2 regions of the Paraburkholderia sp. J94 genome follow, and region 2 is predicted to be linked to the other one. Evidence: riboswitches for the same ligand, from Rfam matches in the RefSeq annotation. Region 2 holds a riboswitch; the other holds the start of a gene.

The links. Region 2 has a riboswitch for thiamine pyrophosphate ahead of thiC (phosphomethylpyrimidine synthase ThiC). Riboswitches for the same ligand answer to the same signal wherever they lie in the genome.
Region 1: another riboswitch for thiamine pyrophosphate. It lies ahead of U4Y88_RS33605 (FAD-dependent oxidoreductase); the one in region 2 lies ahead of thiC (phosphomethylpyrimidine synthase ThiC).

What each region holds. Positions count from the first base shown of each region.
Region 1 is NZ_CAJMZH010000021.1:77,589-81,331, forward strand. It holds gene U4Y88_RS33595 (thiazole synthase) at 1-139, opposite strand, end outside; gene thiS (sulfur carrier protein ThiS) at 213-410, opposite strand; gene U4Y88_RS33605 (FAD-dependent oxidoreductase) at 518-1,663, opposite strand; TPP riboswitch at 1,902-2,015, opposite strand; gene U4Y88_RS33610 (ABC transporter ATP-binding protein/permease) at 2,362-3,743, shown strand, end outside.
Region 2 is NZ_CAJMZH010000006.1:492,612-496,354, reverse strand. It holds gene U4Y88_RS15790 (glycine zipper 2TM domain-containing protein) at 1-49, opposite strand, end outside; gene thiC (phosphomethylpyrimidine synthase ThiC) at 289-2,220, opposite strand; TPP riboswitch at 2,323-2,462, opposite strand; gene U4Y88_RS15780 (GreA/GreB family elongation factor) at 2,672-3,079, opposite strand.

The DNA of each region.
Region 1 (3,743 bases), on a different contig from region 2:
TGATCATGCCGGGGCGCGCGGCGGCCATCGAATCGGACAGCGATTGCAGCGACGGATAGCGCGACGTGCCGAGCAGCACGCGGCTCTGGAAAGTTTCGCCGTAGAGCGTGAGCGCGTCGGCGCTCGGTTGGGTGGTCATGACAGGAATCCTTGTCGGGTAGCGTGGGCGGCGGTGGCGTTCGCGGGCCTTCGCAGGCGCGCGGATCGGCGGATCAGCCGCCGGCCACCGGGCTCACGACGTCGAGGCGGTCGCCCGCCGACAGCGCGCGCGCGCCATGCTGGGCGCGCGCCACGAAATCGCCATTCACGGCGACGGCGAACGGCGGACGCGCGCCGAACGCGACCAGCGCGTCGGCGACGGTCGCGCCCTCGGGGAGCGTGAGCGGCTTCTGATTGATCTGAATGTCCATAACGATTCGTCTGACTACGTTTGATTCAGGCGCGGCGCAAGCGGCGCGCCTTCGTGGTTCTGTGCGGCGTGTGCGTGCCGTGTTCGTGTGCGTGGCCCGCGCGCGGCTCAGGCCGGTTCGTGCGCGTGCTGCGCGACTTCGGCGCGGCGGTCGTGCAGCATCGACGCCCAGCGCGATTCGCCGCGCAGCGCCTCGAATCCATCGGCGTCCTGAATGCGTCCGGCCAGCAGCGCTTCGGCCACGCGCACCGCTTCGTCGGCGACGGCGGGCGCGATCATGAAACCGTGGCGATACAGGCCGTTCACGCGCAGCGTGTTCTCGCCGTCCCAATAGAGCGCGGGACGATGGTCGGGCAAGGTCGGGCGGCACTGCGAATTGAGTTCGAGAATGCGCGCCTCGCCGAACGCCGGATGGACGGCGAAGGCCGCGCTCAGCAGTTCGAGCGCCGAGCGCACGCTCACCGGCGAGCGGTCCTCGCCTTCGATCTCGGTCGCGCCGATCACGTACACGTCGTTCTGCTTCGGCGCGATATAGAGCGGATAGCGCGGATGCAGCAGGCGCACCGGACGCGTCAGGCCGATACCCGGCGCGTGCACGCGCGCGACCTCGCCGCGGATGCCGCGCAGCGCGGGCATCACGGGCTTGGCGCCGAGTCCGCGGCAGTCGATCGTCACGCGTGCGGGCGGCGGATTCGCATCATCGACGGTCGTATTCCAGTGAGTTTGCACGCCGCGCTGCGCGAGGCCCGCAGCGAGCGCGGCCAGCGCCTGGCGGTTGTCGAGCTGGCCTTCGCCGTCGAGCAGCCAGCCGCGCGCGAAACGCCCGGCGAGCGCCGGTTCGGCGGCGTCGAGCTGCGCGCCCTGGAGCGTCATGAAATGCGCGTCGGCGAGCGCGCGCGGCGCGTTGGCGCGCACGCGGCGCTCGAACAGCGGCGCTTCGGTACGGTCGGCGTGATGCCAGACCACGAGCGTGCCGTTGCGCTGGAAGAACACGGGCTCGGGCAGCTCGGCGAGAATGCGCGGCCAGGTGTCGAGCGATTCGACGCCCAGTTCGGTGATCAGCAGTTCGGCGACGGCGGCTTCCGCGAGCGGCGCGAGCATGGCCGCCGCGACCCAGGCCGCGGCTTCGCCGCCTTCGGGGCCGCCGCGCTCGTAAAGCGCCACGCGATGCCCCGCGCCCGCGAGACGCCACGCGACGAGACGTCCGCACAGGCCGCCGCCGACGACGGCGAAATCGGGCACGGCAGAGGACACCGAAGCAAGCGGCGAAGTCGCCGTAATCGGGGAGCGAACTGTTTGAGATGAAGAAGGTGCGGTCATCGTATCCTTTCCGTACGGCAAGAAGCATGCGTACCCAAGGACGAAACCGGCTGGCAAGGCCGGCCGTGCAAACGATGCGCGCGAAATGGAAGCTGCGCTGCACGCGTTGCCCGGCGGGAATCTGGACGCCCGTGCCCGAACCGGAGGAACGGACCCATAAAAACAGCGCCAGCAAGACTTTCCGGAAACTTCCCGCGCCGGTATTACCCGGATCGGGTGCGAAGGGTCTCTCTCAGCCTCACTGCGGCATGCCCGGCATACCGGTGAAGCACCCCTGTTTCGTCAGCGGTCATTAGACCACAAAAGACGCGCGCGCCGCAAACCGCCCAGCAGGCCGGTTTGGGTGCTTCAAATGCTGCATTGCGGGCGATTTATCACGGTTTTTCATGGGTCAATTCCTGTGCGCCGGCACGGGCGCATTCATGCGTTTTCCTCATCGTTTCCGTGCTGTCCTGGCCCTTCGGAGCGGGGCGTGCAAGCGGCGCTCTGGCACAATGCCCCGATCTCCCGGAAGCCGCCCTGCCGTGCGCGGGCGGTGAGAGAATGGGACCCGCGTGGCATTAAGACTCACTTAAGCGGCTCGCGACAGAATCGCCAGGCAACCGCCATCAGGGCACAACATCAGGACGCTCATGACCAACCCCACTCCCCGCGCCACGCCGGATCAGAACGAGCATCACAAGATCACGGCCTGGAGCCTCATCAAGCCCTATTGGGTCTCCGAGGAACGCTGGATCGCATTGGGCCTGCTCGTCGCGATCATCGCGATGAATCTCGCCGTCGTGTGGATCAACGTGCGCCTGAACAGCTGGAACGCGGACTTCTACAACGCCCTGCAAAACAAGGACGTCAAGCAGTTCCCGCATCTGCTGATGATCTTCACGGCGCTCGCGTTCGGCTTCATCATCCTCGCGGTCTATGGGCGGTATCTGCGCCAGATGCTCGGCTTCCGCTGGCGCCAGTGGCTCACGACGCGCTTCATGAACGAATGGCTCGAACAGGGCGCGTTCTACCGCATCGAGCGCGACCGTCTCGCCGACAACCCCGACCAGCGTATCAGCGACGACCTGCAATCGTTCGCCACCACCACGCTCTCGCTGACGCTGGATCTGCTCTCGACGATCGTCACGCTGGTCTCGTTCATCACGATCCTGTGGTCGATCGCGGGCGCGCTCACCTTCTCGCTCGGCGCAACGCCCATCACGATTCCCGGCTACATGGTCTGGGCCGCCGCGCTCTACGCCGTGTTCGGCTCGGTCGTGATCCAGAAGGTCGGCCATCCGCTCGTGTCGATCAACTATCAGCAACAGAAGGTGGAAGCGGACTTCCGCTTCGGCCTCATCCGCCTGCGCGAAAACGCCGAGCAGATCGCGCTCTACGACGGCATGAAAACCGAGCGCGACAATGCGCAGGGCCTCTTCGAGCACATCCGCGAAAACTGGTGGCGCGTGATGAAGTACACGAAGCGCCTCACCTTCGTGCTGAGCTTCTACGGCCAGATCGCGATCATTTTCCCGATCGTCGTGGCCTCGCCGCGCTACTTCGCGGGCGCCTTCACGTTCGGCGTGCTGATGCAGATCTCGCAGGCCTTCGGCACCGTGAGCGACTGCTTCTCGTGGTTCATCAACAGTTACGCGAGCCTCGTCGAATGGCGCGCTACCGTGAATCGTCTGCGTGAATTCTCGCGCGTGGTGCATTCGCCGCGTCTGAAGGAAACCGTCTCGCCGGCCACCGAGCACGGCGGCATCAATCTGCATTACGTCGATGCGGGCGAGTTGAGCACCGGGCACCTCAAGCTCGCGCTACCCAACGGCCAGCCGCTCTCGGAAGTGCGCGACATCGCCATCAAGCCGGGTTCGCGCTGGCTCGTGCGCGGCCCGTCGGGCGCGGGCAAGAGCACGCTGATGCGCGCGCTCGCGGGCCTCTGGCCGTTCGGCGAAGGCTCGATCGACGCGCCCGTGGATGCGCGCATGATGTTCATCCCGCAGCAAAGCTATCTGCCGATCGGCACGCT
Region 2 (3,743 bases):
CCAGCGCGGCGGCCGTGAGCAGGGTGCGGGTATGGGCGAACGTGTTCATTTTTCGACTCCCTGAGATCGCTGAGATCAGCTATGCGATGCCGATCTCGCCGCACATTTCAGGCCCGATCCGCACCTCCAGTACACCCATCCTAGCCACGCGCCGCGTATCAGGGTGTGTGCGCTTGTCAGCGAGTTGTCGGAGTCGTTAGAAAATGTATCGATGCGCCGCACGACGGTTGTGATGATCAATCGTCATCGTGCGGCGCAGCGAAGCAACGAACGTCGCTTCGATGGGGCTTACTGACGCTGATAAATCTCCGCGCCTTGCTTCACGAACTCGACGGCCTTCACTTCCATGCCTTTTTTCAGGGCCTCGTCGTCGCTCATGCCTTGCTTGGCCGCGAAGTCGCGCACGTCCTGCGTGATCTTCATCGAGCAGAAATGCGGGCCGCACATCGAGCAGAAATGCGCGACCTTCGCCGAGTCCTTCGGCAGCGTTTCGTCGTGGAATTCACGCGCCTTGTCCGGGTCGAGGCCGAGATTGAACTGGTCTTCCCAGCGGAACTCGAAGCGCGCCTTCGAGAGCGCGTTGTCGCGCACCTGCGCGCCCGGATGACCCTTCGCGAGATCGGCCGCGTGCGCCGCGAGCTTGTACGTGATGATGCCTTCCTTCACGTCGTCCTTGTTCGGCAGGCCGAGGTGCTCCTTCGGCGTGACGTAGCAGAGCATCGCCGTGCCGAACCAGCCGATCATTGCCGCGCCGATACCCGAGGTGATGTGGTCGTAGCCCGGTGCGATGTCGGTGGTCAGCGGCCCGAGCGTGTAGAAGGGCGCTTCCTTGCACCAGTCGAGCTGGAGATCCATGTTCTCCTTGATGAGCTGCATCGGCACGTGGCCGGGGCCTTCGATCATCACCTGCACGTCGTGCTTCCACGCGATCTGCGTGAGCTCGCCGAGCGTCTTCAGTTCGCCGAGCTGCGCTTCGTCGTTGGCGTCGTAGATCGAGCCCGGACGCAGGCCGTCGCCGAGCGAGAAGCTCACGTCGTATTCCTTCATGATTTCGCAGATCTCTTCGAAATGCTCATAAATGAAGGATTCCTTATGGTGCGCGAGGCACCACTTGGCCATGATCGAACCGCCGCGCGAGACGATGCCCGTCATGCGGTTGGCCGTGAGCGGCACGTATTGCAGACGCACGCCCGCGTGAATCGTGAAGTAATCGACGCCCTGTTCGGCCTGCTCGATCAGCGTGTCGCGGAACATTTCCCACGTCAGGTCCTCGGCCTTGCCGTTGACCTTTTCGAGCGCCTGATAGATCGGCACCGTGCCGATCGGCACCGGCGAATTGCGGATGATCCACTCGCGCGTTTCGTGAATGTGCTTGCCCGTCGACAGATCCATGACCGTGTCGCCGCCCCAGCGGATCGCCCACGTCATCTTGTCGACTTCCTCGCCGATCGACGACGTGACCGCCGAATTGCCGATGTTCGCATTGATCTTCACGAGGAAGTTGCGGCCGATGATCATCGGTTCGCTTTCCGGGTGGTTGATGTTCGCGGGGATGATCGCGCGGCCGCGTGCGATCTCGTCGCGCACGAATTCGGGCGTGATTTCCTTGAGCGCGTCGGCGCCGAATGCGGCTGCACCGAAGGCCTGGCCCGGATGCTGGCGGCCCATCATCGCCGCGAGCTTCGCGCCGTTCGGGCCGCTCGACTTCAGGCTTTCGAGGTACTCGGCGCGGCGCTGGTTTTCGCGGATCGCGATGTACTCCATTTCGGGCGTGATGATGCCCTGACGCGCGTAGTGCATCTGCGTGACGTTCTTGCCGGCCTTGGCGCGGCGCGGCGTGCGGTGCAGGCCCGGGAAACGCAGTTCGGCCGTGGCCGGATCGGCGGCGCGCTCGCGGCCGAAGTCGGAGGAGAGGCCCGGCAGCGATTCGGTGTCGCCGCGCTTTTCGATCCATGCCTGGCGCAGCGCGGGCAGACCCGCGCGGATGTCGATCTTCGCTTCGGGATCGGTGTACGGACCCGAGGTGTCGTAGACATAGACCGGCGGATTCTTCTCGCCGCCGAAGCCCGTGGGCGTATCGGCCTGCGTGATCTCACGCATCGGCACGCGGATATCGGGCTGCGAGCCGGTGACGTAGATCTTGCGGGAATTGGGCAGCGGCGCGATCGCGGCTTCGTCGACGTGCGCGGTAGCGGAAATGAACTTGGGATTCGCGTTCATGCGTCTCTCTCTCCATGAAGCAGTGGGGGAACAACGGCTTAGCAGGAGACGAAACGGAACGTGGACGGACTTCGCTTTGATGGATGAAGCAAGGCGATGGTGCTGCGAAGTCCGGACGCTTCCCTGCGCTGGCATTATCCAGATCAGGTTCAAAGGGTATTTCTCACCCGCGAAATACGCAGCTCGACTCTTCGTATGAAGGATTCGAAGCGGCGCATGACGCAGGACCCCCGCGTAAGCAGGCCAAACGATACACCGCGCTGCGACGATCTGGCAAGTGCGAATTCGCACGCGATGCGCTAAGCGCGGCGGGTTTCGCGCGCGCGCTCATATAGCGATGCGCGCGCATTTTGCGTCGCGCGTAGTGGTGAAAAAGCAGCGAAAAAACGGCAAAAGGAACGACGGGAAGAGAGCGAAGCGCCAGCGATGAACAGCAAAAATCCGCGCGCGATTACAGCGAAAAATTGTCGGAAGCTTCGGGCTGAAACAGGATGCGATCGATCTTGAGCGTTTCGACGGCGCCGCTCGGCGGCGTGAAGCGCACGGTGTCGCCGCGCTTCGCGCCGAGGAGCGCGAGACCGGCTGGCGAGAACACGTTCAGCCGTCCGGCTTCGACATTCGCGCCAGCCGGATAGACGACCGTGAACGTCACCGGCTCGCCCGTGCGCTCGCTTACGAGCGTGACCTGCGAGTTCATGGTGACGACGTTCGAGGCCACCTTGTGCGGGTCGACGATCTCGGCGCGTTCGAGCAGTTCGTCGAGCATCGCCTGGCGCGCGGGCGCTGCGCCCGGTTCGGCGGCGCATTTTTCGAGGCGGGCGAGATCGAGTTCGGTCAGGTAACGGATTTTCTTGGACATGGCGGTTCTCCCGGCGATCCGGAAAAGTGAAAGGATGAAATCGAGGATCGTTCGGCCCGGAGCCTGGCCGAACGGCTCCAGAAGCGGAGGGGAGTTCAGCGCGGGCGCCGGGCGGTGGCGTGCGGGGCGCGGATGCCGGTGGGTTGACGCAGACGTCGTCGGGCCGATGGGCGGGCTTGCGCCGCATTGGCCTGCGCCGCCCGAACACGCGCGACCGCACCGCGCGCAGGGCGCGACGGCGGGCAGGCGGCGAGGATCGAGGGCGGCTGGCGCATCGGTTTCGACGAACAGAGAAAAGTGGATGAAAGTAAATCGAAAGGATTTATCATCCTAGCACGGTCTCAGAAAAGCGGGGCGAGGGCGGCCGGACCGATGCCGTTTTTCGCGTGGATACCCACACCGTTGCGCGCACGCAGCGCCCCCGCGCATAAAGCCGACGCGCGTCGTCCGCAATGAAGCACCTTGTTGCATAATGCGTGGCGCCCGTTCGAGCTTTCAATCGTGTTTCGGGCGCGTTCAGCTTCGCCCTCATCGGCACGCTCTCTCGCACTCTCGCTCCGTTCGCCGCCTCCATCATGCCGTCGCGCTTTGCTCGTCCCGTCCCACGTCCGGCGGGATGCCCGTGCTTCGTCCTTTCCCCCTTCAGCGCCGCCACGGAGCATTG